2 linked regions of the Larkinella insperata genome follow. The protein of the gene in region 2 interacts with the protein of the main gene of each other region in a pairwise test. Links are inferred from orthologs where the notes say so. Each region holds a gene or a part of one and is shown on either strand. Other genes may lie near its edges.

Region 1 (13,518 bases), 1.4 Mb from region 2 along the record:
GGCTCCGCAATAAAGACACCGCAATTAGAGTTATTCTAATGGCTCACGGATAGAATTCGTTCTACAAACAGGGACGATTAGATAGTTTTGTTGTCATTTTTGCGATAAAGTTTGATGGCAACTGATTTTTGTCCTATTTTTAGCCGCCACACCGTCCATTCCTCTGAAAAGACTCAACTAAAATGTAACCCAAAAACCTGCTCATGTCGAACCTGAAGAAGACCCTTCACGGCCTCCGATTGGCTTGTACAATCTTTACCCTAATCAGTATTGGCCCCCGCAGTTGGGCCGCTTGTTTCCAGGCTGACACCAACGGTGTCAGCGCCGACACGCTCCAGGAAGCGATTGAAGTGCTCGACGTGCCGGAAGTTTTATCGGTCCCCGAAACTGTTTTACGCGCTCGGCTGGCCAAACTGGAACAGACCATCCCCCTGAACTATAACAAGACCGTTCACGGTTTTATCGATTATTTTACCTTCCGCAAACCTAGCTACACCAAAAAGGTGATGGAGCGGATTCCCATGTTTTTTCCGCTTTACGAGCGGGTACTGGCGCAGCACGAAATTCCCGAAGAGCTGAAATACCTGTCGATCGTCGAATCGTCGCTGGACCCCAAAGCCGTTTCGCGCGTCGGAGCGGGCGGGTTGTGGCAGTTCATGCCGTACACCGGTGAAGAATATCATCTGTATCAGGACGAGTACGTGGATGAGCGGATGGATCCCGTTAAATCGACGGATGCCGCCTGCCGGTATTTAAAACGACTTTACAATGTTTTTGGCGACTGGCACCTCGCTCTGGCCGCTTACAACAGCGGACCGGGAACGGTCAAACGGGCCATGCGCCGGTCTGGGGGGGATTCGTTCTGGACCATTTATGACTACCTGCCTAAAGAAACCCGGGCGTATGTGCCGCAGTTTATCGCATTGACGTACATGATGAATTTCGCCAACGACCACGGTATTTACGCCGAACAGCCAGAATATCCGATCCCCTGCGATACAATTCACGTCAACGGTTACCTGTCGATCGAGCGGTTCTGCCAGTACAGTGGGGTTCCGCTGAACGAGATTCAGAAAATGAATCCGTCGATCATGACCGGTGTCTTGTCGGATCAGACCCGCAATTTCGTACTTCGCGTACCCCGGGCGCATTTTGATCACTTTGCCGCTAACCGTCGCTCCATCCTCGATTCAGCCGGTCGGCTGCCTTCGGTAGCGACGAATATGCTGCTGGCGTCGACGGAAAGTATCAATTACGGATCCGAATCGGGGAAGAAACGTGATTATTTTCCATTCACGGACGCCAATGAAGAGCAGGCCCGCGAGTCGGAGCCGGTGGTAGCCGCCAACGCGATTGCCCCGCAGCAGGACGTCGAGGAGGTGGTGCGCCGGAGACCCAAAAAGTCCGTTCACGTAGTGAAGCGCGGTGATGGCTTGATAAGCATTGCCGATAAATACGGGGTTGAAGTGTATGACCTGAAAAAGTGGAACCGCCTGCGTTCCAATACGATTCAGCGCGGCCAGAAGCTGGTGATCCTGCGTGAACCGGCCATTCCCGAAACCTCCACCCGCATGGCAAGTTCGGGCAAAAGTCGCAGCAAAGCGGAAAGTGCGAAAAGCAGCAAAGCCTATAAACCGAAATACCACCGAGTACAGGAGGGCGATACCCTCTGGAATATTTCCCAGCGGTACAGTGATCTGACGGTTGAAGAACTCAAAAAAATCAACAAAATAAAAGGCAATTCGCTGAAACTTGGTCAACGTTTAATTGTAGGTTAAACCAAACTTTCAGCTTCAAAATAAAACCGTATTTCCGCAAAAGAAGTACGGTTTTTTCTTGCAAATGAATGGCTATTACAAGGGGAATTGTAGCGTGGGAGATACCGTATTTATCCCGAAATAAGCACCCGGAAGGCCTTATTAGTCAATCTTTATTTGTATATTTGTCTGTTTAAGACCCGTTTATAAATGGGTCGATAAAACCTTCTATGATTGCTTACATTACGGGTAAAGTTACCCATAAAGATCCAACGCTGACGATTCTGGAAGCGAACGGAATAGGGTACGAAATTCACGTTTCTCTCTATACTTCGACGGCCTTACCGAAGCTCGGCGAATCGTTTAAACTGCACACGTATCAGCACATTCGCGAAGACGCTAACATCCTGTACGGGTTCGGTAATCTCGACGAAAAAAGCCTCTTCATGGATTTGATCAGCGTGTCTGGTATTGGTCCCAATACGGCCCTCACCATGTTGTCAACGTTGTCGCCTACGGAACTCCGTCAGGCCATTCTAATGGAGAATATCAAAGCCATTCAGAGCATCAAAGGCATCGGCGGTAAAACGGCCCAGCGGGTTATCCTGGAGTTGCGCGACAAAATGAAGAAAGCGGGCATCATGGCACAGGCTGATGGGCCGACCTATCGGATGTCTGCTAATCCCGTCCGGGACGAAGCGCTGGCTGCCCTTGTGACCCTCGGCATTCCGAAGCCTGTTGCTGAAAAAAGTCTTGAAACTATTCTAAAAAGGGAGGGGGAAGATCTTAGCGTAGAGCAACTTATCCGGCTGGCCTTGAAGTAGTTGAAAATTAAAAGTTAAAAACTGAAAGTTAGAAAAAACGTGTCAACTCACATTTAACTTTTAACTCTTCACTTATAACTAAAATATTGGCAAGGTTTTCGCCGTTTGGTTGTATGTAAAAGAGTAAGTCTTTATAAGCAAACTACCTATTCACCGAATTTAACTATACGTGCCTCTCTTGGAATGTGTTGAGTACCAACAATGGACCCGGCTGTCGTCAGCAAAGGGCCGGTTTGGATCGTGCTTGGTTGGGCTGTGTGCGTTATTAGTGGGGCTGGCCTGGTTTAACCCGGTAACCGCCCAAAATCCCGCACGCCGACGTACCGTAACACCTGCCGATTCAATTGCCCGCGCTCGCCAGGACAGCATTCGGGCTACTCGAGCAGCCGAACGCCGGCCCATTATTCGCTGGCGGGATCGGTACGTGAGTCCGTTTTCGGTTACTCTGCCCAGATCACCCTTCCTGATGCGTGATCCCCGGGCGGTTACCACGAACGTCCAGCTGGATAGCGTCGGTCAGATTTCGGTTCTGGAGCGGATCGGTACTCCGCGGGATGCTACCCGTCCGAGCGCAGCAACCGCCACGCAGCCTGCCGCCACCACCGGCACCATTGGAGCGCCGACCATTCCGACGACGCCAACCCGTCCGGCGGGAGGATTGCCTTACCGACCGGCCGAAGTGATGTCGTTCCAAGACTATAACCGGTTACAGAACCAACGTGTTCAAAAAAGTTTGTGGCGCGAATACAGCGCGCGCGCGGAAGGGCAGAGTGCTGTCAGCGGGCGGGGCCTGTTGCCCAAACTGGAATTACCCCCGGTATTTGATCGCTTATTCGGTGGTAACCTCGTCGATTTTAAGCCCAACGGCTTTGTCATGCTGGATTTTGGGTACCTCTATCAGTTCATCGACAATCCCATTATTCCGGTCTTGCAGCGCCGAAACGGGAATTTTATTTTTAACGAGCAGATCAATATCAACTTCAACGGGAAAATTGGAGAACGGCTGGGCGTTACGGCCAACTACGATACCAAATCCAGTTTCAATTTCGAGAACGTCCTGAAACTGAATTACCGTCCGCCAATTCCGACGCTGCCCAATGCCAGTAATTTGCCCAACGGATTACCCAATGCTGACGGTCTGACAAATGGCCTCACCAACGGCCTGCCCAATGCGGGTAGCATGGTGCCGTCGGCCATTCCGCAGTTTCAGCCGCAAGATCCCAGCATCATTCAGGGACTGGAAGCCGGTAACATCAGCTGGCCCCTCAGCAGCCAGTTGATTCCGGGCGTACAGAACCTGTTCGGGGTAAAAACCCAGCTTCGCTTCGGTAAACTCTATGCAACCCTGGTGGCCTCGCAGCAGCGTTCGAAGCAGGAGGAAATCGTCATCAAAGGCGGCTCCATGCAGCGGCCCTACGAAATCCGGGTGGATACGTACGACGAAAACCGTCACTTTTTCCTCTCGAACTTCTTCCGGGATAATTACGAACGGTCCTTAAAAAGCCTGCCCCAGATTGTATCCGGTGTTACCATTACGCGTTTAGAGGTATACGTAACTAACCGGACCAACACCACCACGACCCTGCGGAATATCCTCGGTTTTGCGGATCTGGCTGAGGCTCAGCCCTACAACCGGAACAATCCGAATCTGCAACCCATCAGTTCCAACCCGGCGGCTCCCGCCGATAACACCACCGGCAACGGGTTGTACAACCGGGTGAAAGCCAACCCCGGTCTGCGGCAGGTAGACCAGGCGGCTTCGATCCTGGACGGAACGTTCAGCTTTGCGAAGGGTGTGGATTACGAACTGCTGCGGGGCGCCAAACGACTGACCGAAACCGAATACCGATTCCAGCCGGAACTGGGCTACATCTCGCTGGTGACGCCCCTGCGCAACGACGAAGTGCTGGCCGTGGCGTATGAATACACCTACCAGGGCAGGAAATACAAAGTGGGCGAACTGACGGAAGATTACCAGAACCGTCAGGATGACGAAGTGGTCATTCTGAAGCTGTTGAAGTCATCGACGATCCGCAACAACACGCAACTGCCGATGTGGAACCTGATGATGAAAAACATCTATGCGCTCAACACGACCCAGGTTAGCAAGCAGAATTTCCAGTTACGAATAGTTTACAAAGATGACCTGACCGGGATTGACAACCCGAACCTTCAGGAAAGTAACCTGGCCGGTATCCCGCTGGTGCAGGTCTTTAATATGGACCAGCTCAACGCCCAGCTTGACCGGCAACCCGACGGTAATTTCGACTTTGTAGAGGGTGTTACGGTCGATAGCCGGTATGGGCGCGTGATTTTCCCGGTTCTGGAACCGTTTGGTTCGTACTTATCCAGGAGATTAGGCGCCGGCGCTGATGCCGACGTTTACCGCTCCAAGTACGTCTACAACGAACTCTACCGCACAACGCTGGTGGATGCGCAGCAGGTAGCGAGTAAAAACAAATTCTTTCTGCGGGGAAGTTTCCAATCCTCCACGGGCGGTGACGTAACGTTGCCCTACGGCGTTGACGAAAATTCGGTTCAGGTCACCGCGGGCGGGGTTCCGCTGACACCGGGCGTCGACTTTGTGGTGGAATCCCAGATTGGCCGGGTACGTTTTCTGAACGAAGGACTGATGAACTCTGGCCAGGAAATTCGGGTGCGGTACGAACGGCCTGATCTGTTCCAGAACCAGATTCGACGGCTCATCGGTACGCGTCTGGACTACAAACTCAGTCCGGATGTAAGTCTGGGGATGACGGCCATGAACATGAAAGAAACCCCCGCCGGTTTCCTGACGCGCGTGGCCATCGGTAACGAACCGGTGAACAACACCATTCTGGGTTTTGATGCCACCATTCGCAAAGACTCCCGATTTTTGACCCGACTGCTCGACGGCCTGCCGCTCATCCAAACCAAAGAACTCTCAAACATTGCCTTCCAGGGCGAGGTGGCGCAACTGTTCCCCGGGGTGGCTCCGCGGGTCAACAACAACGCCTTCATTGACGATTTTGAAGCCGCCCGGACACTCTACGACCTGACCCGCCAACCAACCCGCTGGCGGCTGGGTTCGACACCCACCACGCCCGAACGCGCTTTTCCGCAGGGAACGCTGGCCGACCCACTGGCTTTTGCCTACAACCGCGCCCGGATTTCGGTCTATACCGTTGACAACACGTTTGCCGCGGCCAACACGATTCCGAATAATCGCGTACCGACCACCAACCTGGGCGAAAGGGATTTACAGAATTACTACGAACAGTTTTTTCAATCCAATGAACTGTTTAAAGGACGTTCGCTGCGGCTGGTCAACCTGCCCGAAAACATCCTGGATGTGGCTTACTTCCCCAGAGAACGCGGGATGTACAACTTCAACCCGAACCTGGACGCCGACGGTCGCTTAGCGGGCGATCCGAAGAAAAACTTTGGGGCGGTAATGCGGGCCATTACGTCCGATGCCGACTTTGACAACGCCAACATCGAGAACATCGACTTCTGGTTGATGGACCCCTTCCTGGGAATGTCGGGCGATACCAATGCCGTAATTCACGACGGATTTGAAAACCGGCCCAACCGCACCGGTGGTAAGCTGATTTTTAACTTGGGGGATGTCTCGGAGGACGTTATCAAAGATGGTCGTTTCGGTTTCGAAAACGGTTTGGCCGTTCCGAACGCCCTTTCACCCGACTCAACGGACTGGGGCCGGGTGACGCGCTCCCAGTTTGTGACCCAGGCGTTTGACAACGTTACCCGTACGCAGCAGGATGTCGGTCTCGACGGTTTGAGCAACCGGGATGAGAACACGTATTTCAGCAGTTACATCAATCAGGTGGCACCCCGTCTGAATGAGCGGGCCCGCGAACGGCTGCTGAGTGACCCCGCCAACGACGACTTTATGTTCTATTACGGACAGCGGGCCGATTCCGTGAAGTACATCGTCAGCCGGTACAAGCAGTACATGGGGATGGAAAACAACTCCCCCGAACTGGAAGACCGCAACCAGGTGATAACGCCGGCGTCAACCACCCTGCCCGACATCGAAGACCTGAACACGGACAATACCATCAACGACAACGAAGCTTACTACGAATACGAAATTGATCTGAAACCGGGTCAGTTGCAGGTTGGGCGTGGCTACATTGTCGACAAAGTTGAGGTCCAGAAAAATGGGAAAACGGTAACCTGGTACTTGTTCCGGATTCCCGTTCGTGAGAACGCGAAGAAGGTAGGGAACATCAACGGCTTTAAGTCCATCCGGTTTATGCGGATGTACCTGACCGAATTTGAGCAGCCGGTGGTGCTGCGGTTTGCCCAGTTGCAGATGACTTCCAACCAATACCGGAAGTACACCGGTGATCTGTCGGCGCAGGGGTTGCAGGAAGTGCCTGAACCGTACGATGCCCAGTTTAAGGTAGCCGCCGTGAACGTGGAGGAAAACAGCGCGCCCGGCCAGAACAAATACATATACCGGGTACCGCCGGGCTTCCAGCGTGACCGCGATTTCACGCAAATCAACCAGGTTGAACTGAACGAGCAGTCGATGAGCCTGAGCGTGACCAATCTGCGCGACGGCGATTCGCGGGCGGCTTTCAAAAACAACAGCCAGGATCTGCTGTTCCGCGAACGGTTGAAGATGTTTATTCACATGCACAGCGACGAGAGCGATATTAACGGTCAGGTGTCGGCTTTTGTGCGGCTGGGTACGGACTTCAAGGAAAACTACTACGAAATCGAAATTCCGAATCTGGTAGCAACGCCGGAAGGCAGCCAGCCGGATGACGTGGTCTGGCCAGTCAACAATGAACTGGACATCGCGCTGAGTGAACTGGTCAACCTGAAGGCGGAACGCAACCGGCAGTATTCCCGAACCTATGCGCAGCCGTTTTCCATGAATAGTCTCGATGGCAGGCACAAATTGACGGTGGTCGGAAGCCCGGATTTGAGTGCCGTGCAGATCATTATGATCGGGATGCGGAATCCCAAATCGGCGGACGAGCGGACGAGGGGCTTTACCATCTGGGTGAACGAACTCCGGGCCAACGGGTTCGACCAGACCGCCGGGCGGGCGGCTGTTGGGGTGCTCAACGCCAAACTGGCGGATGTGGCCACCGTGACGGCTTCGGGTAAAATCACCACCTTTGGTTTTGGCGGGGTGCAGCAGCGCATCGCCGAGCGATCACGCGAAACGTCAACCGAATACGGGATTCAATCGCAGATTGCGGTGGATAAACTGCTGCCCGAAAAGTGGGGCCTGCGGATTCCATTGTACGTTAATTACGATCAGCGGCTGGTTCAGCCGCATTTCAATCCGCTCGACCCGGATACACCGCTGGAAACGACTTTGGCAACCTTCGACAACCAGGAGGAACGGGATCGGTACCGGAGGCTGGTGGAAGACCGTTCCATCCGAAAGGGATTCAACCTGTCGAACTTCCGGAAGGTAAAAACCAACCCGAACGCCAAAAACCATTTCTACGATTTTGAAAACTTCTCGTTTACGTACGCTTTCAACGAAGCGACCCGGACCAACATCCTGACCGAGCAGTTTATTCAAAAGCAAACCCGGGGCGGGATTGCCTACGTCTACAGCGCCCAGCCGAAACCGTTTGAGCCCTTTAAACAATTCCAGGCCCTGGAACGGCCTTACCTGCGCTGGCTGCGCGACTTTAACCTGACTCTACTGCCTACCCAGGTGGCCATTCGGGGCGAGGTAGACCGGAGTTTTATCAAAACGCAGCTCCGTAATTCCGAGCTGACGACCGCCGGGATGGTGCCGCAGTTTGAAAAGTATTTCTGGTTTAACCGGTACTACGATTTGCAGTGGAACCTGACCCGTAACCTGGTGCTGACCTACAACGCCCGCACCAACGCCATCATCGATGAACCGGCCGGCGACTTGAACACGCAGGCCAAAGTTGATTCGGTTTGGGCGAACGCCAGACGGTTTGGCCGGACGAAAAACTACGAACAGAACATCCGGACTACTTACCGAATGCCGTTGGACAAACTGCCACTGCTCGACTGGATTGCCGCTGACCTCACCTACAATATGGGGTACCTGTTCCAGGCCAATTCCTTCGGCATCACCGACACGCTGGGCGTTCCGTTTGGAAACACCATCCGCAACAACCGCGAGTGGGGTGTGCAGGGGCGCGTGGACTTTATCCGGCTGTACAATAAAATCAAGGCCCTTCGGTTTGCCAACACGCCGAACGTGCCGCGCAAAAACTTCACCCGCAACCCCGGTGACGTCGAAGATATTCAACGGACGGAGAGCCGCGTGCTGAAGAGTTTCGTCCGGACTCTGCTAACCGTGCGGGGCATTAACTTCAACTATACCGTTCAGGAATCCACGTTCCTGCCGGGCTTCATGCCTACGCCGAGGTTCTTCGGTATTTCGCGCGAAAATGCGCCGGGGCTGGGGTTTGTGCTCGGTAGTCAGGACCGGAACATTCACCACCGCGCGGCCGAACGGGGATGGTTGTCAAAAAGTGTGGTTCAGAACCAGCCGTTTACCCAATCGATTGCCAAGAAGTTTGACGCCCGCACGACGCTGGAACCCTTTAAAGATTTCCGGATCACGGTGGAAGCCCGGCTGACCCGTCAGGATAGCTATCAGGAGTTTTATCGCCCGGATTCAACCGGCCTCTTCCGGAGCCAGAGTCCGCTGCGAAACGGGCAGTTCAGCATGTCGTTCCTGTCGTTCAAGACGGCCTTCACCAAGCTGAATCGCGACAATTCTTCGCCCATTTTTGACCGGTTTGCCGAGTATCGCAAGATTATCCTGAACCGGTTGATGGGAATCAATCCGGGCGTGGGAGGTGGTGGAGAATACAACCTGACGTCGCAGGACGTTCTGATTCCGGCCTTCTTCGCGGCTTACAGCGGAAAAGACCCGAATACCGTCAAGATCAATCCGTTCCTGCGCTTCCCGCTGCCCAACTGGCGGGTCGATTACAACGGTCTGGCCCAACTGAAACCGTTCCGTAAACTGTTCAGCGCTTTCACACTTTCGCACAGTTACAACTCAACCTACAGCGTCGGTAACTTTATCTCGTCGCTGGATTACGAAGCGCTGTACGTCAATCTGGCGGTGATGGGCTATAATCTCGGAACGCGCTACAATGCCGATAAACAGTTCATCCCGATTTTTGTCATGAGTACCATTACCATGACCGAACGGTTTGCGCCGTTGATCGGGGCGACGTTCCGGACGCAGAGCAAAATCAGCGGGGGGCTGGAATACAACCAGGACCGCAGCGTGGCCCTGAACCTGTCCAACGCGCAGGTGGCCGAGCTGACCAACAAAGACATTACGTTCCGGTTTGGTTTTACGAAGTCGAATTTCCGGATTCCGTTCAAAATCAACGGAGCGTATCGCCGGTTGAAAAACGATCTGACGTTTAACTGCAACCTGACGTTCCGCGATACCCGCACGGTTCAGCGGAAGTTCGATGATTCAAATACGCAGGTGAACGACAATGGGGTTGGCGAGCAGATTATTACGGCGGGTAACGTTAACTTCCAGTTGCGGCCGCAGGTCAGCTACGTGGTCAATCGCCGGTTGAACGTGCAGGTGTACTTTGACCGGACCTTCAATGATCCGCTGGTGTCGAACTCCTTCCGGCGGGCTACCACGGCGGGCGGGGTGCAGGTCCGGTTCAACCTAGCCGAGTAGCCATACTTTTACCAATTTCAACAGGGAAATACCCGAACGCAGAATCATTCTGACCGTTTTTCCAGTTATTCATTAAAATCCCATTAAAACGCTTGTGAGCTGGGAGCAAAAATGCATATGGAAATTCGCCGGACGGGTATTTCATTTCTGTTGATTTATGGTTTACTGAATTCACCCGTTTGGGCACAGGGAAAAGTAGTTCAGTTCGTAAAAAGAATTTTGAACGACACTTCATCGGCGGCCACCTCCAAATTACTGGTATTTCCAACGGCCGGTTTTGCGCCCGAAACCAGTGTTGAAGTAGGGATTCGGGCATTTTCTCTGTTTTACGCCAAAAAAGACACGGTTGTTAACCGGCTGAGCGAAATTGTTCTCTACTCCTTCGTCACGTTTCGGGGGCAGTTTGGCGCGGTGCTGGAGAATGCCGCCTACACAAACAAAAACCGGTACTTCTTTCTGGGTCGGGCGCGGTTTCAGCAGTTCCCGCTGTTGTATTACGGGATTGGTCCCAACACGTCCTCGCGCAATCCGGCACTGGTCAACTCCAGCTACGTTCAGATCCGCCAGCGCATACTTCGACAGGTCAAAAACAACTGGTACGCGGGCATTGAAGCCGATTTCCAGAACATCAGCCGGGTTTCGTTCGAAGTTGAAAACCAACCCAGTGTTGATTTACCGCCCGGCGCGGACGGCTCCAACACCGTAGGACTTGGCGCGGCCCTGGTGTACGACGATCGTAAAAATGTCCTGAATGTGCGAAAAGGAAATTTTCTGGAAACCGGTATTCTGTGGTATCGTCCCGGTTTTGGCAGCGATTTCCGGTACCGGAGTTTGATTCTGGACGCCCGGGCCTATCGTCCGCTGGGTCGTTCCAACCGGGTGCTGGCGTTGCAGATTGCCGGAACATTTATGAACGGGATCATCCCCTTCAACAACCTGGGCCTGATCGGGGGCGAATCGCTGATGCGCGGGTATTACCTGGGCCGGTACCGCGACCAGAACGTGCTGGCGGGTCAGGCCGAACTACGCTGGTTGCCCTTCGGCTTCAGCAAACGGTGGGGCGGAACGCTGTTTGCCGGATTGGGAACGGTGGCGCCAACGGTTCAAACTTTCCGGATTGATCAGGTTCGCTGGGCGGCCGGGGGGGGCATACGGTTTCTGTTCTTCCAGAAAAAAGACGTTTTCCTGCGGGCCGATCTGGGCCTGACCCGCGAAGGCACCGGTTTCTACGTATCGCTGGGGGAAGCGTTTTAAAGCACATTTCTTCCAATCCCGTACAGAACTACGATGCCGAAGATCAGCCAACTGGCGGTTTTTCCGTACAGCCGTTGGTGCAGTCCCGGCCGTTTGGGACCAAGCGGGGTGTATTCCAGCAAAAAACCGAGAAGCAAATAGGGCAACGACAGCACCAGCAGCGGGTTGTAGCTAAACGCCTGCCCAACGCGGCCGTGTAGCAACTGATGCAAACACCGTTGCGAACCACAGCCTGGGCATTCCAGACCGGTCAGCAGCTTGAACGGGCAGGGCGGGAAAAACGATACCTGAGCTGGATTGAACCAGCCGTAGCTGCAAACCATCCCCAGAAGGACGATCAGAACGGCGAACCCCCCGAACCGCTTTTTACTGATATGACTGAAGAAGTCCGCCAAAGATGCCGAGGAAAAAGAGTAAGAAGTAAAGCACCCAAAGACCGATCGAGACAAAGAAGCTTACTTTGGTCCACTTGGCCGCTTCGGCAGACGCCCGTTGCGCCCCGATAAAATCACCGTTGGCGTAGCGGGAATCGACATTAGCCGCGTTGACGATGCCGGCAATTCCGAAGGGAAGGCAGCAGAAGAGCGTTGCCAGAATCGACTCAACCAGCCAGTTTTTGGGCTTGGGTGGTGCCGATCCGAGCGGTTGATTGGGCGTATACGACTCCTGAAAAGGACGGCTGACGGGCGGAACGACGGAAGGCTGGGTGGGATTAACCGATGGAAAAGCCGCCCCCGAAAGCCATTCATTAATTTCCGGAACGCTTTGAGCATCCATCCAGTCGGGCAGGCCCTGAGTCCAGACTTTGGTAGTCGGTTGGATGGGTTTAGACCGTAATTCGTCCAGACTAAAGGGGCCAAATTGCTGATTGCCTTCCAGGTAGTAATACTGCTTCATGAAAAGAGTAGGAGGGGTTTAAAATCGGGTCAGTAAGATAGAAAAAGATGCCGACTCGCGGATGAAAGCCACCTCTTTTTTATTAACGGTTTCCAACAGTAATAATGACGTTCATTCGTCTTTAAACCAATCAGATAGGACTGCTTTACTTCTTTCTGATGCGTCAAGACTTTGTTATAAAGGCAACGATGGGCCTGCTGACGGTGCTGTGGGCCGTCTCGTTTGTCCCAATTTCCAACCTGGAGGGAGTTGGCACGGACTGGCACGAATACAACGGCAACGGCGAGCAAAGCCACTACAGCCCGCTCAATCAGATTACTAAAGCCAATGTGCGGCACCTGACGAAAGTGTGGGAATACGCTTCGGGCGGGGCCGATTCGCTGAGGAATCAGACGCAGATTCAGTGCAATCCGATTGTGGTTGGCGGTGTTCTGTACGGTGTTTCGGCGGGTTCTCAGGCGTTCGCGCTCGATGCTGCCACGGGAAAAGAACGCTGGAAAACGGCCCTGACCGACGAAACGTTTAAAATGACCAGCCGGGGCGTTACCTATTGGACCGACGGCACCCAAAAACGGATTTTCTTCGCCTACGGACACCTGCTATACGCCCTCGATGCCACGACCGGAAAACCGGTGCCGACGTTTGGACAGGCCGGAAAAATAAACCTGCGAGACGGACTGGAGCGACCCGGGGCCGATGATTACGTGGTGGCCAATACCCCCGGAATTGTATTCGAAGACCAGATCATCATTGGCGTTCGGGTGGCGGAAGGCCCGACGGCCTTGAAGGGCGATATCCGCTCGTACGACGTGCGGACGGGGCGGCTTGTCTGGACATTCCGGACCATTCCGGAGCCGGGTGAGTTTGGGTACGAAACCTGGCCGAAAGACGGCTACCGCAACGTGGGCGGGGCCAACAACTGGATGGGAATGGCCATCGACCGGCCGCGGGGCATCGTCTACGCGCCGACGGGTTCGGCGGCTTTTGATTTTTACGGCGGCAACCGGCTGGGGGCCAATTTATTTGCCAATTGCCTGCTGGCGCTGGATGCCCGGACCGGCAAACGACTCTGGCATTTTCAATTTGTGCACCATGACATCTGGGACCGCGA
Region 2 (17,382 bases):
TCCGGTAATTTTACAACCTTGTATGATCTGGCGGGCCGCCCCATTGGTGACCGTCCCATCCCGGGTGCCTTCCCCGTTGAGCTGCAATTTTCGCCAACCCGGAATAAACTATTTGTGTACAGTACCGACAACAAAGCCGTTCAGATCTGGTCGGTGAAGTTGCGCTAACGAGAATCCAATCCTATGAAACCTGGCGTTGTCGTCCGCTATATCGTCTTACTGCTTTCCATCCTGATTTACATTGGCAGTTGTTCGTCTGATGTACTGAATACCGCCCAGCGGGAACGGATCATTCCGGATGACTACCGGTTCGGCGACCTCTACCGGCTGGCGAATCTGCCGCAGTTTAAAGCCCGGCAAGTTCCCTGCCCCCCCGCTCATCCGGCCGACGGCCCGCGCAAACCCATTCACTTCTACATCATCGGCGATAGCTTCTCGGAACCGCCACGCGTGACCCTGGCGGATTTACCCGTCCAACACTTTCACCGGACGAAATGGGCGTCTCCCCGGCGCGTTCAACTCGATACGACCAAAACCAATGTGCTGGTGATTGAAACCGTTGAGCGCCACTTCCGCGACCAGTTCGGTAAATACATCACCGAATTGCAGGTCGTTTCGGATACAACCCGGCCGGAGCCCAAGCCGGAACGGCACTGGAACTGGCTGGCGCTGACAAAGGAACTGGAAACGTTATTTTCCCGGGATGCCGTTGAAGGCCGGCTGGAAACGATTCTGTTTTTTACCGACTGGGCGCTCTGGTTTAAGGAACTGAAAGCCTGGCTGACGCTGGCCTGGTTTGACCGGGTCAACACCAAAACCTCCCTCTCACCCGACGGAAAGCACCTGCTGTACTACATGGATACGGACACCTCCGGCAAAAATTCTTCGTTTACGCCCCTGCCCGACTCCCTGCTCAACCGCTACATCGACACCATCAACGTGGTGGCCGACCGGTATCAAAAACTCGGATTTGACCAGGTGTACCTTTCCATCATTCCGAATAAAACCAGCATCAACGCTCCGGACACGGGGCCGCTGCCGTACAATCACCTGATCGAGCGCGTTCAGCAAAGCCCCCGGTTGTTGATTCCGGCCATCGATATTTACACGCCGTACCGAGCCAGCCGCGTTCCCTTGTATGAAATCAGCGATGCCCACTGGAACTGCGCCGGACGGGCCATCTGGATGCGGGAAGTAACGACGAAGCTGCATTCGCTGCCCCTGAAAACAAAAAAGCTTACCACCCGTGAGTGATAAGCTTTGTAGGATGTAGCGGGCTCGAACCGCTGACCTCCGCCCTGTCAAGACGGCGCTCTGAACCAACTGAGCTAACATCCTGTCGTGTTTCGGGTCACAAAATTAGGAGATTTCTTCAGTTTCCAAATGCACCCGGTAAACTTTTTGTGAAGGAATTCGCCATAAGAGCAGCAGACCCACCACAAACAGGGCCAGTAACGCCAGAACGCTGTTGCGCATACTCCCCGTAACCTGCTCAATCAGACCGTATATGAGCGTTCCGATAACGATGGAAAGCTTTTCGGTAACGTCATAAAAACTAAAGTAAGAAGCTGTTTCCTGCGTATCTCCCGGAATCAGTTTTGAGTAGGTAGCCCGCGAAAGGGCCTGAATGCCGCCCATCACCAGACCCACCAGCACCGCCAGCGCGTAAAACTGGTTCTCGGTCATCACGTAATACGCGCCCACGCAAATGCCAATCCAGAGTGTTACTGCCATCATCAGGGCGTAAATATTACCAAACCGTCCGGACAAACGGGCAAACAGAATGGCCCCCGGAATGGCAATCAACTGGATGAGCAGGATGGTAATGATCAAACTTTGAGCGGGCAGTTTCAACTCGTCGCTGCCGAAAATAGTGGCAATGTACATCACCGTCTGAACGGCCATGTTGTAGACGAAAAACGCCAGCAGAAACTTCTTCAGCAGGGCTTGCTTCTTCACCTGGGCATACACCTTCTTCAACTCCCTAAACCCGTTGAAAATCCAGTTGCCGGAGGTAGCAGTATTGCTGCGCCGTTCCGAGTCGGGCAAATACCGGAACGAAAGCTGGGAGAAACCCAGCCACCAAATGCCCACGGTCAGAAAGGAAATGCGGGAAGCCATCGCGCCCGACATGCCGCCGTACCACTGCGGAAACAGGATCATGGTCAGGTTGAAAACCATCAGCACCACACTGCCGATGTAGCCCATTGTAAAGCCCCGCGCACTCACCCGGTCGATCTGGTCTTCGGTGGCAATTTCGGGCAGGTAGGAGTTGTAAAAAACAATGCTGCCGCCCCAGCCGACCAGACTTAGAATAAAACAAAAAACGGCAAAGGTGGTCGTTTCCTGCGTGAAAAAGTAGAGCAGTGAGCAACTGACCGAGCCCAGGATGCAGAAGAACTGCATGAAAGATTTTTTGCGACCGCTGTAGTCGGCCAGCGCCGACGAAAACGGGCTCAGCAGCGCAATAAGCAGAAAAGACACCGAGACCGAGTAAGAAAAAAGCACGGAGTTTTTGACCGGAAAACCCAGGAAGTCAATTACGTTGCCGCCCGCTTCGTTCAGGGCCGTGGCGCTGAAGTAAACCGGAAAAATGCTGGAAACAATCACCAGCGAGTGCACGGAATTGGCCCAGTCGTATAAACACCAGGCGTTAATAACACGGGGGTTGTTTTTCATGGAGGGTAAAGACCGTCTTGGCAGAAAACCGTCCGAATCTTACTGCTTTTTGTAATACCGGACGTAATCAATGGTAAAGGTAAACGGAAATTTTGAGTAATCGACTGCGCCCCCGCTGGTGCCGCCCAGGGCCAGATTCAGCAGCAGGAAATGCGGTTTGGTGAACGGCATCCATTCACCCGCGGGCATGTCGCTGGCCCGGTAAATGGCGTAGTTGATATCATCGATAAAAATCCGGATTTCCTCTTTATCCCATTCGAGAATGTACGTGTGAAAGGCGTCCGACAGGTCCGGTATGGGGGGTGACACGCTGATCTTTGCGGCATCTTTGCCATTGGCGTCGGCTTTGTGCAAACTGCCAAAAACGTACTGCGGAGCATAGCCCAGCCACTCCATGATGTCGATTTCACCGCTGGCCGGCCAGCCTACTTCGTACCGGTTGGTGCCCAGGGTCCAGATGGCGGGCCAAGCGCCTTTGCCCGTCGGGAGTTTGGCCCGAACTTCAACTTTACCGTACAGAAAATCGGCTTTTCCGAGGGTGACCAGACAGGCCGAACTTACCGGGTGGGTTTCGGTGCTATCGTTTAAGGCCGTGATAATCAAATTTCCATTTTCAACCCGGCTGTTTTTCAGGCGTTTTGGCTGGTAATATTGCAGTTCCTGATTCCGGATATAGCCTTCCTGGTAGGTCCAGCGCGTTGAGTCGGGCAACCCGGTATAGTTAAATTCGTCGGCCCACACCAGTTGATAGGTCGGTTCGGGCGGGGGCTCCGGTTTGCGTTTGCAGGAAACAAAGACGACACCAAACAGACCGGCAACGATCAGGAAATACTTCATACGTTTATCACTTCAGGAGTTCGAGCAACAGTTCGGGTTCGTCGGTCGTGATAAAATTCACGTACTGATCCAGAAACCATTGCATACTGATTCGATCATTGACCGTCCAGACGGTAACGGCCAGGTGCTGGTCCCGGGCTTCCCGGATCCAGCCCGGTCTCAGCGTCAAGACGGCGTAATTATAGGACAGGCCCGAAAAGCCATCGGTGACCAACTGCCCGGGCGTCTGATCACCGTTCAGGTACGAAACCCGGGCCGACGCATCCAGCGCCAGGATGTGTTTGCACACCTCGTAATCAAAGCTGCAGTAATCAACCAGCCCCTCCGCCTTCAGCGCTTTCACCAGTTCAACGGCTTTGCGGGCGGTAGCCAGAGAACGCTCCTTGCTCACGCGGGAGCCTTTTATTTCGAGCATCAACCGGGTTTTAGCCTGCTTGATCCCTTCGGTCAGGTACGTCCGCAGGGTGGGCAGGGCTTCGCCGTTGCTCAATTTCAGGGTCGCAAGCTGGGCCGCGGGCGTGGTTTCGATGGAAATCCCGTTGATTGAATTGTCGTGATGAATAAACAGAACCGAGTCGGCCGACATCTGTACGTCAAACTCGCTGCCGGAGCACCCCAGTTGGATGGCCCGCCGGAGCGAAGCCAGCGAGTTTTCGGGGACCCCCGCGGTTTTCCAGGCTCCGCGGTGGGCAATTACGCGGGTTACGTAGTCGGGGGTAGAAACGGGATCTTTTCGACAACTGCTTGCGGTAATCAGAACCAAGAAAAACAAATACGTCCACCAATTGCTCATACGTGCGCCGACTTTCCTGTTGAAAGCCATTGAGTTTCCAAGATACTAACGTTTCCGTACGCTTAATCGATGAACGAAAATAAATACAAAGCTAAACTTCTATCCGGAAAACTCGGTTAAACAGGGAATCCTTCCGCTCACCTGGCATCATTACCGCATGAATCGACTAGCCCAAGAAAGTAGCCCCTATCTGCTGCAACACGCCCACAACCCGGTTGACTGGTACCCGTGGGGGCCGGAAGCCCTGCAGAAAGCTCAGCAGGAAAATAAACCGATTCTGGTCAGCATCGGTTACTCAGCCTGCCACTGGTGCCACGTTATGGAACGTGAATCCTTTGAAAACGGGCAGATTGCGCAGGTCATGAACCAGCATTTTGTCTGCATCAAAGTGGACCGCGAAGAACGGCCGGACGTGGATGCTATCTACATGGATGCCGTCCAGGCAATGGGTGTGCAGGGCGGCTGGCCGCTGAATGTTTTCCTGATGCCCGACGCCAAACCGTTTTACGGTCTCACGTATCTGCCCCCCCGGCAGTGGGTTAACCTGCTGACGAGCGTGCGTTCGGCGTTCAACGAGCATCCGGACCAGCTGGCCGAATCGGCGGAAGGGTTTGCGCGGCACCTGAACATGAGCGTCTCCGAGCAGTACTACCTGACCGATACCGCGCCCCAATTTAGCCGGGACCTGCTCGATGCAATGTACCAGAAACTCGAAACCTCCTTTGATTCGGTGAAGGGCGGCCCCCGCAAAGCGCCCAAGTTTCCGATGCCGAGCATTTACGGTTTTTTGCTGCGGTATTATCACGTGACAAAAAACAACGCGGCCCTGGATCACATTCGCCGGACGCTCGACTTCATGGCCCTGGGCGGTATCTACGACCAGATCGGGGGCGGCTTTGCGCGGTACTCCGTCGATGACCAGTGGTTTGCGCCCCATTTTGAAAAAATGCTGTACGACAACGGCCAGTTGCTCACGCTCTATTCGGAAACGTACAGTTTAACCCAAAGCCCGCTGTACGAAAAAACCGTTTTCCAAACGATTAACTTTCTAAAACGCGAACTGACCAGTCCGGAAGGCGGTTTCTATTCGGCGCTGGATGCCGACAGCGAGGGCGTGGAAGGCAAGTTTTACACCTGGACAACGCCCGAACTCCAGCAGGCGCTGGGCGACGACTTCAACTGGTTCAGCGAATTGTACCACATTGCTCCCGAGGGCAACTGGGAAGAACACGAGGGTGTTGGACGCAATATTCTGCACCGGGTGGTTTCAGACGCCGATTTTGCCCGGATGCAGGGCCTTACGCTGGCCGAACTGTCGGAAAAACTAACTACCACCCACCAGAAATTGATGGCGATCCGCGAAACCCGGATCCGGCCCGGCCTGGACGATAAAATTCTGTGTTCCTGGAATGGCCTCATGCTGAAGGGACTGGTGACGGCCTACCGGGTTTTCGGCGAAGCGTCCTTTCTGGAACTGGCCGAGCAGAATGCCCGCTTCATTCGGGAAAAACTTACCCAGCCCGAAACCGGCCAGCTCTGGCATAGTTACAAAACCGGGGTCAACGGCGCACCGGGCGTGGCTTCCATCACGGCTTATCTGGAGGATTACGCTGCGGTGATCGACGGGTACCTGGCGCTTTATCAGGCCACGTTCAAAGAAGCCTACCTGCGCGAAGCCGACCGTCTCACCCGGTATACACTCGATCATTTCTGGGATGAAGAGGATCACCTGTTCTTTTTCACCGACCAGACCGGAGAGTCCCTGATTGCCCGCAAAAAAGAGGTGTTTGACAATGTGATTCCGGCTTCCAACTCGATGATGGCCCATAACCTCTATACGCTCAGCCTGTTGTTGGAACAACCCGTTGAGGGCGCACCGGCTTATACCGATCTGCTGGAATCGATGATGGGCCGGGTGCAATCCCTGCTTCAGCAAAACGCCGAGTACCTGACCCATTGGGCCGCCCTGTATGCGATGCGGGTTCAGCCGACCGCCGAGATTGCGGTGGTTGGGCCGGACGTTCAGCAATTCCGGCGGGAGATCGACCAACGGTTTTACCCGAATAAAGTGCTGGCCGGTACCGAAACGGAAAGCGCGCTGCCTCTGCTGGAAAATCGGACTCCGATCAACGGCCAGACGGCGGTTTACGTCTGCTATAACCGGGCCTGCCAGTTACCCGTCACCAGCGTGGAAGCAGCTTTTAATTTGCTGGAAAAATAAAGAAGGAGACTTACTGGATCGTTTTCACGACGAGAAACTGCATTTTGGGACTGGAGGAGGTCGCTTCCCGGCTGAAGGTAATTTTGCCTTCGACAACCTGCATCAGTTTCGCCCGAACCTGGGCCCGGCCCAGGGCGCTCATGACGATCCCAATAACCAGATAGATTCCGACAAGCATCAAACGGTGGCCCAAAATTCTTCTCATAACTTCACAGGTAGGTAATGTTGGGACAAAAGTAGAGCATCCCCGTGACTTTATGGTACGTAGTTTCCCCTGTTTTGCCGGGGAAAAAGTACGTAATTCGAGCGTCAGGAGATCCGTCCGGGATTTTCGTTCACAAACGCCGACCAGGCCCCTTTTTTCGTTTTTTTACCAGTTGATTTTTTACCCGGCAGGGCGTCTTTGTGGAAGTAATGACAAATGGCGATCGCCAGCGCGTCGGTGGCATCAAAAAACTCGGGGTCCAGTTCAACCCGCAGCAAATGGCCCACCATGTGCGAAACCTGCTCCTTGGCGGCATTCCCGTTGCCCGTCACCGACTGCTTGACCCGGCGGGGAGCGTACTCAACAATCGGAATTCCGCGCGACAGCGCAGCCGCCATTACCACGCCCTGCGCCCGGCCCAATTTGAGCATAGCCTGCACGTTTTTGCCGAAAAACGGGTCCTCAATCGCCATCTCGTCGGGCAGGTATTCTTCAATGAGCTGAATCATCCGCTCAAAGAGTTTCTTTAATTTCAGTTCGTGGGTGCTATATTTGCTCAGGTGAATGACACCGTATTGCAACATATCCATCTGGGCTTTCCGAATTCCGATGACCCCATAGCCCGCAATCTGAGTGCCGGGATCGACGCCCAGAATAATCTTTTCGTACAGTTCATGTTCGGGAGCGGGAGTTGAAACGGGCATGGAATTTTGTACGGTGTTTTAGCAGTGATGATATGCAAAGTAACGGTTTCGTCCCGCAAAGAACGTATTCCAGGACCAAAAAAATCGCGTTTTGGTCAAAAATCGGTATCCTTCTCCTGATTGTCAGCTATATTTTTTTAACCGTTAACCGTCAGCAACACGATTTCCAATCGGCCTGGCGGTATTGGCAAAATGCCAACTGGCTTAGCTTCTCCGCCTTTCTCCTCCTGCTGCTCACGCCCGTCAACTGGTTACTGGAAGCCCTGAAGTGGCAGATTCTGGTCCGCCGGGTCGAACCCATTTCGCTGGGGGAAGCCACGCAGGGCGTTCTGGCGGGGTTAGCGATGGGGTTTGCCCTGCCCGCTCAGTTGGGCGACACGGCCGGGCGGCTGCTGTCGCTGCGCTCCGACCAACGCTGGGAAGGCATCGGGGCCGCGCTGGTTTCAGGTGGGATGCAGTTTTTCGCGGCCTTATTTTTCGGCACCGTCGCCCTGTTTGTTCGGTTGCAGACCGGGGCAACGGAGCTGCCAATGGCCCAGTGGATCTTGTTCTGGCTCCTGCTGCTGACGCTTGCGCTGGGTTTGCTGGCGGGCTGGTTTCGACACCGGCTGGCCCACCTCCCGTTCCGCTGGATGCAGCGCTGGGAAAAATACTGGGCCGTCGCTGCCCACTACACCACCCCCGAACTCTGGCTGGCCTTCGGGGTGGCAGCACTGCGTTACCTGACCTTTTCGCTGCAATTCTACCTGGCCATGAATTTATTCGGTATTGACCTGCCCATCCGGGAAACCACCACGGGCATCGGACTCGTTTACCTGGGCAAAACAATTATTCCGGCTTTCAACCTGCTGAGTGATCTGGGCGTCCGGGAAGCAACGTCGATGTGGGTTTTCGGCCAGTGGCAGGTGCCCGCAACCCAGATTCTGTCGGCGACCCTCACCCTGTGGCTGATCAACATCCTGGCTCCGGTGCTGGTCGGGTTGTTCTGGGTCTGGAAATTAAAACTGACAAACCGTCACTAGTTCATGATTTACGTCCTGATCGGTATATCCATTCTCTACGCGTTGTTTACCTTGATTCTGGCCGTCACCTGGTGGCGAATGCCCGTTTTTAGGGCTTCGTCGGCTCCTCCCCCGGGCAATTTGCCCAGGATCAGCGTCATTATTCCGGTTCGGAATGAAGCGTTTACGCTGCCGCTGTTGCTGGCGGACTTAAAAGCCCAGACGTATGCGCCCGATCTTTTTGAAGTCATCGTGGCCGATGATTCTTCCACCGACAACACCCTGCAAATCGCGCAGGAACTGGCCAGGGCCGTTCCCTACGCCCTGCGCCCGCTGCCCCTCGCCAACGAACCGACGACCTCTCCCAAGAAGCGGGCTATCCGTCAGAGCATCACCCAGGCCACCGGCGACCTGATTGTCACCACCGACGGCGACTGCCGCGTGGGGCCGCGGTGGCTGGAAAGCATTGCGGTTTTTTACCAGCAAACCGGCGCCCGGCTGATCAGCGGTCCCATCAGTTTTAACTCCGACCACACGGTTTTCGGCAACCTGCAAACCGTGGAAAGCAGCAGTTTGATCGGCGCGGGAGCCTGCACCATGTACCTGGGTTCACCAACCATGTGCAACGGCGCTAACCTGACCTACGAAAAACGGGTTTTTGAAGCCGTAAGCGGTTTTGACGGCATCGACCACGTAGCTTCCGGCGACGATGAGCTGCTCATGCACAAAATCGCGAGCCGCTATCCTGGCGGGGTTAAGTTTCTGAAAAGCCCGGACGCCATTGTCCATACGGCTCCGCAGCCGGGCCTGCGCGCCTTTTACCACCAGCGGAAACGCTGGGCCAGCAAATGGCGGGCTTACCAGAGCATCTTGCCGTCGCTGCTGGCGGTTTTCATCTTTGCCAGCAACCTGGCCGTTCCGCTGGCCGTGATCGGGTACTGGTGCTTCGGGGTTTCCGGTTACCAACTTATCGGCCTGACTGCCTTGAAAGCTGTGCCGGAGTGGCTATTTTTGGGCTCCGTGCTGACGTTTCTGAAAAAGAAGCGCGTCCTGATCTGGATTCCGGTTACTCAACTGGTCTATCCGCTGTACGTTGTTTTTTTTGGATTAGCCGCCCAGCAAAAAGGGTTTCGGTGGAAGGGCCGGGACCTGCAGTAACGGCCTTAAATCGTCTGAGAACCAACCTATGTTTCTGCATAAAACGAATTTCCTGCTCCGGGCCCTGTTTCCCCGCTACACCTGGCGCGTTCCGACGCGGGAAAAAGTCATTTACCTGACCTTCGACGACGGACCGATTCCGGAAGTGACCGAATTTGTGCTGGAAACCCTGGGACAGCACCGGGCCCAAGCCACCTTTTTCTGCATTGGCGACAACATCCGGAAACATCCCGGCATCTACCAGCTGGTCCAGAACGGGGGGCACTCGATTGGCAACCACACGTTCAACCACCTCAACGGCTGGAAAACCGACGATCAGCCGTATCTGGAAAATTTTCGTCAGTGTCAGCAGCAACTGGGCGTGACCACCCGGCTGTTTCGTCCGCCCTACGGTCGGGCCCGGCGCAGTCAGGCTGCCGAGATCCTGAAAACGCACGATGTGATTATGTGGGATGTGCTGACGGGCGACTTTTCCCAGTCCCTGACGCCGGACGTGGTTTTGGCGAAAACGCTGAAATACACCGAGCCGGGGTCAATCCTGCTGTTTCACGACAGCCTCAAAGCCTGGCCCCGCATGAGTTATGCCCTGCCGCGCGTTCTGGATCACTTTTCCGAACAGGGCTACCGCTTTGAGCGCCTGCCCCAAACAACTCCGGGTTCGTGAGCATAGACGCCAGCATACTGATTGCCGCCCGCAACGAAGAAACCACGATTTTGCACTGCCTGCAGGCCGTCGAACGGCTTCGCTATCCGCCAGACCGCTTCGAAGTGCTAATCGGCAACGACCAGTCGGAAGACCAAACCGGCGCGCTCGTCACTAATTTTATACGGGATAAACCCCATTTTCGTTTGGTTTCGATTACCGAACGGGTGGGGCAGCAGGCCGGGAAAGCCAACGTGCTGGCCCAGTTGGCTCACCACGCCCGGGGAGCGGTTTTGCTGTTTACCGACGCCGACTGCGAGGTGCCGCCCGACTGGATTCAGGGCATGCTAAGACCCTTTCGGGATGAAAAAACCGGCATTCTGACGGGTTGTACGCAGATTTTGGGTCGCAACGGATTTGAAAAGCTGCAGGCCGTCGACTGGTTTTACGGGCAGTACCTGATCAAGCAACTCACCGATCTGGGCATTCCGGTTACGGCAATGGGCAACAACATGGCCGTTCGGCGGACGGCTTACGATGCGGTGGGCGGCTACGAAAGTTTGCCGTTTTCAATTGTTGAAGACTATCAACTCTTTACCGAGGTTGTCGGGCAACGGTTTTTTTTCGCCCAGCGGTTTGATCGGGAGGTTTTGGCCACAACCCGTCCGTTACCAACTGTTCAAAGCTGGTTGCACCAGCGCAAACGCTGGATGATGGGCGCATTGCAGTTACCGGCCTACTTTATCGTTCTGTTTTGTCTTCAATTGCTTTTTTACCCGTTTCTACTCTTTCTGGCCTTTTGGCTTCCCGGTACGGCCTTAATCCTCTGGGGTGTTAAATTTGGGGTTCAATCGGCGCAATTGCTCTGGATTCTGAATCGATTTCGCCGGTGGGATTTGTTACCGTATCTGATCGGCTATGAGTTTTACCTGCACATTGGGTATTTCGTATCGCTGGTTTATTATTTGTTACCAACTCAAGTGGTCTGGAAAGGCCGAACCTACTCATGATTGACACCCACGCCCATATTTACGACCTCCAGTTCGAAGACAAGGACGCCATGCTGACGGCGGCCGCAGAACAGAAGGTGTCTCAAATCTGGATGCCCAACTGCGCCCGGGAAACCATCGACGCCATGATGGACCTGGCCGTTACCTACCCCGACCGGTGTTTGCCGATGATGGGCCTGCACCCCACCTACGTTTGCGAAACCGTGGAGGACGAACTGGCCGCGGTCGAGAGCTGGCTAAACCGGTACCCGTTTATTGCGATTGGGGAAATCGGACTGGATTTTTACTGGGACCTGACCCACGTTGACCGGCAGTTCGAAGCCTTTACGATTCAGCTTCAGTGGGCCTCGCAGCGGAATCTGCCGGTTTCCATCCACAGCCGCTCCGGGGCCAACGGCGGCCGGAATGCCTTTGCCGAATCTGCTGACCTGATCGAAAAGCTGGCCCTGCCGAACTTGAAGGGCATCTTTCACTGCTTTATCGGCACTGTCGACGAAGCCCGGCGCGCCATTGACCTGGGCTTTAAACTGGGGATTGGCGGGGTTTCGACCTTTAAAAACGGTGGACTGGACAAGGTCATACCGCACCTTGATCTGGAACACCTGGTGCTCGAAACCGATGCCCCGTATCTGGCACCGGTTCCCTACCGCGGCAAACGCAACGAACCGGCTTACCTGAAACTGATTGCCCAGCGGGTTGCCGATTTAAAGCAACTGCCGTTGGAACAGGTAGCCGAGCAGACAACCCGAAACGCCCAACAGTTACTCCAACGCTAAGCATGTACCGCACCATCCACATCAACCCGGCTTTGCCCGGCCAATCGCGCACCTCGGTGCTGGTTATCTACACCGGAGGAACGCTCGGCATGGTCTACGACCGGCAGCATGACCAGCTCGTTCCCTTTGATTTTGAGCAGGTTCTGGACCGCGTTCCCGAAATCCGGCGGCTGGATTTTGAATTGACGGTCATCGTTCTGGACGACCTGATCGACTCGTCGAACATGCACCCGTCGAACTGGATCAACCTGGCCCGCATCATCCGCGACAATTACGATGCGTACGACAGTTTTGTCATTCTGCACGGAACCGACACCATGGCCTACACGGCTTCGGCGCTGAGTTATTTGCTGGAAGGGCTGGCCAAAACCGTCATTCTAACGGGCGCACAATTGCCCATCGGGGTGGCCCGTTCGGATGCGCGCGAGAATTTCATCACGGCCCTGGAAATTGCGGCTGCTCAGGAAAACGGACGGGCGAAGGTGCCGGAAGTGTGCATCTATTTTAATTCGATGCTGCTGCGGGGCAACCGGGCCAAGAAAAAAGAAAGCGTCCATTTCAACGCTTTTCATTCCGAAAACTACCCGCACCTGGCAATGGCCGGGGTCAGCATTGAATATAACCTGCCGTTTATCCGGCCCCATGTGGTGGGCTCTACGCTGACGGTTTACGAAGAAATGGATACGAACGTGGTCGTTCTGCCGCTGTTTCCCGGCATCAATGAGCAGATCATAAACTCCATTCTAACCATACCGGACCTTGAGGGGCTGGTGCTGGAAAGCTACGGCGCCGGTAACGCCCCAACGGAAAGCTGGTTTCTGAATGCGCTGGAAAACGCCATTGCCCGCGGGCTTGTGATTTTCAATGTGTCGCAGTGTGACGGAGGCCGGGTGACGCAGGGGCGTTACCAGACCAGCAAACAACTGGATGCCATTGGCGTGCTGAGTGGCAGCGACTGCACGGTGGAGGCTGCCATTACGAAGCTGATGTTTCTGCTGGCGAACGAACCCGACCGCGAAACGCTGAAAAGGCGACTGGTTACCCCGCTTTCCGGCGAGATGAGCGCGTAAAAGCTCCTGATGGCCCGGCGGCAATGTCAAAAAGGCGCTTGTTATTGTCAGGAATAACCAACATATTTGCATCCCGTTTCAACCCAGAGAGGTGTCCGAGTGGTTGAAGGAGCACGCCTGGAAAGTGTGTATACGTCTAAAGCGTATCGAGGGTTCGAATCCCTTCCTCTCTGCAGACCATTAAAATAACCCGCTCAATTTGAGCGGGTTATTTCTTTTTATAAATCTACGAATCAAGCCTGACCCGTCCAACTAAAATCCAGTGCAAGTTGGTCCTTTTGCGGGTTCGTGCCTGGAAAAAGTGTATTCCAAACAATGCCGCATGCGGTTTGTGCGTTGGTTTTCTTCCGGCACTCTCTTTCAGAAAGGTCTGCGCATCCGACCGAGGCCGTGGTTACGACTTTACTTAGCTTTGCATGAAACCTATCCTAGCCGTTTGTATCGGGCTTGCCGGTCCCGGGATTTTTGCCCTGACTGCCGTCTTGCCGGACGTTGTTCCGAACAGCCATCCTCCACGGGCTGATGCCCGTACCGCCCGCTATCCGGATGGGCAACTAGCGGTCCATCTCTTGGATGACCAGCGGGGCGCATTGGCTGGAAAAGAACAGCTCAGACCCGTTGACGCGGCCCCTCCTAAGAAGAACAAGACGCCGGAACCGCCCACTGCCGCTGAGCTACCAAGGGTTGACTTTGAAGGAACTCCCCTCACGAGTTCCGCCCCCATTCAGCTCGGAAAAAGCCAGGCAAACGCCCGCTTGGCCCGTCCGGTCAACAATTACGACTTCGCCGAGCAGAAGGCCAAATGGACGGTCAACCTCAACCGGTTCCCCCCTTTTGAAAGCAACAGCCGGTTTCCGTTCATCTACGACGGTCCCTTATTTCTGCCGAAAAGTTCGTTTGATATCCTAAGCCGGGGGGCAACGCACGTTTACCCGCTGGGCCGCATCCGGGAACGGCACCCGAGTTATTTCACCGCTCAGAACCTGCCTCGCCAGAAACGGGCGGTGATGATCGGCGATTTTACCCTCTACAAGATTGCAGGCATCCAGGCGGACCGCTTGGCCGCAAAGGTGGGCGAATCCGACCCGCGCGTCATCCGGCTCCGGCAACTGAATGCTGGCCCGAAGGTCGACGGAGTCGTCAAGCACCGCATGGTGATTCATCCGGAGACGATCGATTATTTAGCTTGGTACCTATGGGATGAAATCAAGGGACAGACCGGACAAGGAGTTGGCGTTGACCTGGTTAGCATCGATGTCGAAACGGATCAGTACCCCGCAGTTGAGAATGCCAGCAACCCAAATGTTCATAATCAACGAATTGCGGATCAGTACCAGATGCTGGGCCTGCTGTACCGCGCCGTGGGCAAACTGGCGGCAGCAGAAGGCAAGCCCATCCGGATCATGGCCTACTCCGATGGTCTGATTGAGGGCGGGGGCAAGCTCTGGAACAAGGAGGACCGGGCCTTTTTTGCCAACTACCTGACCGGCCCGGAGTCGTCAAAACCGTTTTCTTCTAGTACCCATCCCTACATCCTGGCCCTCAAAGAGTTGGGCGGCTTTGTGGGCAATGGCAACTATTCTCGCTGCACGTGGGGTCACGAAAGCTGGTACGACAAGGATGCGGCAGGCAACTACATCATCGTCAACGGCGTTCGTCAGACCCGCACGACGGACCACACGGCCCAACTCTACGGCCAGCCGGTGAAATTGAAAGGCATCGACTCCCGGGTGAACAACCAGAAGGAAGCCGACGTGGCCATGCTGTTTCCGACCTATACGCTGTCGGCCATTCAGTCGTATGGGTTTGCCCTCAACGACGGCCAGCCGCGCCGACGCTACAGCCAGAAAGCCGGGGTTTTCAAAAACACGGAAATGGCCGAGTACCTGCGGCACGATACCGAGACATTAGGTTTTGCGCCGGGCAACGAACTGGGCGACCGGCCGTTAAACCCGCAGTTGATTGAAGGGGTCACAATGAGCCGGTCGGCCTTCGGGGCCTTGTGGCTGTGGAGTGCCGAGGGCCCGTATGAATTTGGCAAAAAGCAGGAAGGCGGCATTTCGGCCAAAGGACCCATAGAGTTTATGCTGAAGGGTCGGCACCGCTCCCAGAACCTGCTGGTGCCGTTTTTTGCCAAGCACAGTGACTACTGGATGGGCTTCCCGTTCAAAAACTTTCTGGATGAGTTTAACGGCGATCCCAACCGGGCCAACGCCGGGTACGCCCAGAAATACCCGCCCATCTGGACGCTTTCGGCCGGCCGCGACCTGCTGATTTTTGCCCAGTATTTTGCCCAGGACGTTGATGAAAACCGGGAGTTGAAGGTAACGCACGGAAAGCTGCCGGGCTGGAGTTATACGCTGCCGATGAAGGGTCGGGAAGCCGCGTTCGAAGCCGTTGTCCTGCCGGAAGCGGTCAGGGATTGTGATCCGAAGGATCTGCGGTTTGAGTACACCGACTTGATGGGAACCCGGCGAATTGTGTCGGGTGACTGGCACTATCCGGCCAACTAGTGGTCGCCAAAACTTGCACCGCCGGGTCCACTGACCCGGCGGTGATTTTTTACATGCAATGTTGGATCACGAAAATTCCAGGCGGACGGGCAAAAAATCCCACCCGGAGTGACTCGATTTCCAAATCTTACCCGCCAGCGTTTTACCATCCAGACGTGGATTATTCAGCCGACTGCCGCTCCAACGAAGGCAGGTAATAAATTCTATTTCCTGGTGAATTAACTGACAATTCAAAGCAGGCCAATTCTGGTGATCTTTCATCAAGAGACACCACTACTTGCCGAAAAATAAAACAATTTTGAAGTAAAAAATATAAAAAGTAAATTAAAACTTCAAAAATTCCTATCCCATATGCAATACAAAGAACTTATTTACGACAATTACCGCAACTCCTTTAAAGGGGATATTGGTGATAAATCCCTGCACTTCGGGGCTTCTAAAGTGCGTCCAGTGCTGGAGAAATGGGTGAAGGGTATTGACCGAAACATGCCAGCCGTTGACCTGGGTTGCGGTGCAGGCGAGTTGTTGCTGGCCCTGGAAACGTTAGGGTTCACCAACTTATCCGGTTGCGATGTCAGCGCCGAGCAGGTAGCTATCGCCAACCGACACTTCCCCTCCGTAGTCGAAGCGGATTTGTTTGTTTTTTTAAACGCGCAACGCGATGGTTCTTTGGGATTGATCACCATATTTGATGTCATCGAACACTTAACCCGCCAGCAGGTTTTTGACCTGATGACGCTGGCCAACCGCAAGCTTGCCCCCGGAGGAACTTTTATTGCTCACCTACCTAACGGCTTATCGCCATTTGTGGGCCATGTGTATTGGGGTGACATAACCCATGAATGGTGCCTAACCCCCCAATCGGCACAAACGCTCTGCAAATTGCATAACTTTACTGATTTTGAAGCCGCCGAACATCTCGGAACCAGTTCTACCCTGAGCGGGAAGCTGAGAAATCTGGCGTGGATGGGGGTACGAAAAATGCTGCAAACTGTCAACCAAATCGAGACCGGCCGACCGGGAGGACATATATGGACCCGCAATTTTGCCTTCAGGGGCATAAAGCCCGCGCTATCATAAAATTCCAAAGCCGGGCACACTTAAATGCCCGGCTTTTTCATGCTTCGAAGTCATCCGAAAAGACCGTTGAACGTGTACCCTTGTTCTATGGCTACGACGCACGTTTTCTAACTGGCGATGGTTACCTTTTCTGGTAATACCGCCGAATTTGTTGAGATCGCCTGGCAAACGTGATTTTCATTTAACGGATCTCATTCTCCATTACAAAATTTGTCAGTCTGCCGTTTTACCGGTTTTCTCTCACCCATGCGCTGTTCATTATCCAAGTTAATAGAATCCAAATTGGGCCTTGAAGCAACGAACGTCTTTCGTTTCAGAGTTTTACATCAACTCTATGCCTAATCTGGTTTAAACTTTAAGCCGCTTATTTTAATGACGCCTACGGCTCAACCACAGCGAATTGGAGCTACGGCGAGTAGGCTATTGTTCCCAACAGCTTCTTTGGTAAAATTTAGACGTTGATTAGGATAAATCACTGTTTATTGAGCATGTTTCCTTTAATTTTAAGAGGTGGTATCAATCTGGTAAAAGAACCGTTTTCTTTCTAAGTCCGCATGCGTTTCTGGATTGCTCTTATTCTTTTCTTTTTGCTTGTGGTGTCGGGGTTGCAAAATAGTGCGTACGCCCAGGTTTATGGCTTGGGTTTTACCAGCTATGAGGTTGTGCAGGATAAGCGGACCGGCCTGGAACTG

Evidence for each region.
Region 1: the proteins of ruvC (region 2) and ruvA interact in binary tests that used the Escherichia coli proteins (3 or more experiments, as listed by UniProt). The link is inferred for Larkinella insperata from one-to-one orthologs.

The regions. Positions count from the first base shown.
Region 1 is NZ_CP110973.1:4,126,738-4,140,255, forward strand. What follows is about bases 871-3,784. They hold ruvA (Holliday junction branch migration protein RuvA), read left to right. Parts: upstream 871-1,987; coding sequence 1,988-2,581; downstream 2,582-3,784. Other genes in these bases: OQ371_RS16615 (lytic transglycosylase domain-containing protein), read left to right, coding at 871-1,778; sov (T9SS outer membrane translocon Sov/SprA), read left to right, coding at 2,751-3,784. Also shown: more of OQ371_RS16615, read left to right, coding at 204-870; more of sov, read left to right, coding at 3,785-10,256; OQ371_RS16630 (BamA/TamA family outer membrane protein), read left to right, coding at 10,476-11,510; OQ371_RS16635 (DUF2752 domain-containing protein), read right to left, coding at 11,507-11,833; OQ371_RS16640 (CD225/dispanin family protein), read right to left, coding at 11,877-12,407; OQ371_RS16645 (outer membrane protein assembly factor BamB family protein), read left to right, coding at 12,566-13,518. UniProt on the Escherichia coli protein: The RuvA-RuvB-RuvC complex processes Holliday junction (HJ) DNA during genetic recombination and DNA repair.
Region 2 is NZ_CP110973.1:5,506,898-5,524,279, forward strand. What follows is about bases 5,640-8,397. They hold ruvC (crossover junction endodeoxyribonuclease RuvC), read right to left. Parts: upstream 7,440-8,397; coding sequence 6,840-7,439; downstream 5,640-6,839. Other genes in these bases: OQ371_RS22205 (thioredoxin domain-containing protein), read left to right, coding at 5,640-6,530; OQ371_RS22210 (hypothetical protein), read right to left, coding at 6,541-6,735; OQ371_RS22220 (lysylphosphatidylglycerol synthase transmembrane domain-containing protein), read left to right, coding at 7,472-8,397. Also shown: OQ371_RS22175 (hypothetical protein), read left to right, coding at 1-168; OQ371_RS22180 (hypothetical protein), read left to right, coding at 184-1,254; OQ371_RS22190 (MFS transporter), read right to left, coding at 1,360-2,679; OQ371_RS22195 (glycoside hydrolase family 16 protein), read right to left, coding at 2,719-3,516; OQ371_RS22200 (glycerophosphodiester phosphodiesterase), read right to left, coding at 3,524-4,309; more of OQ371_RS22205, read left to right, coding at 4,467-5,639; more of OQ371_RS22220, read left to right, coding at 8,398-8,461; OQ371_RS22225 (glycosyltransferase), read left to right, coding at 8,465-9,598; OQ371_RS22230 (polysaccharide deacetylase family protein), read left to right, coding at 9,627-10,262; OQ371_RS22235 (glycosyltransferase), read left to right, coding at 10,259-11,251; OQ371_RS22240 (TatD family hydrolase), read left to right, coding at 11,248-12,027; OQ371_RS22245 (asparaginase), read left to right, coding at 12,030-13,097; OQ371_RS22255 (hypothetical protein), read left to right, coding at 13,514-15,610; OQ371_RS22260 (class I SAM-dependent methyltransferase), read left to right, coding at 15,962-16,690; OQ371_RS22265 (galactose oxidase), read left to right, coding at 17,245-17,382.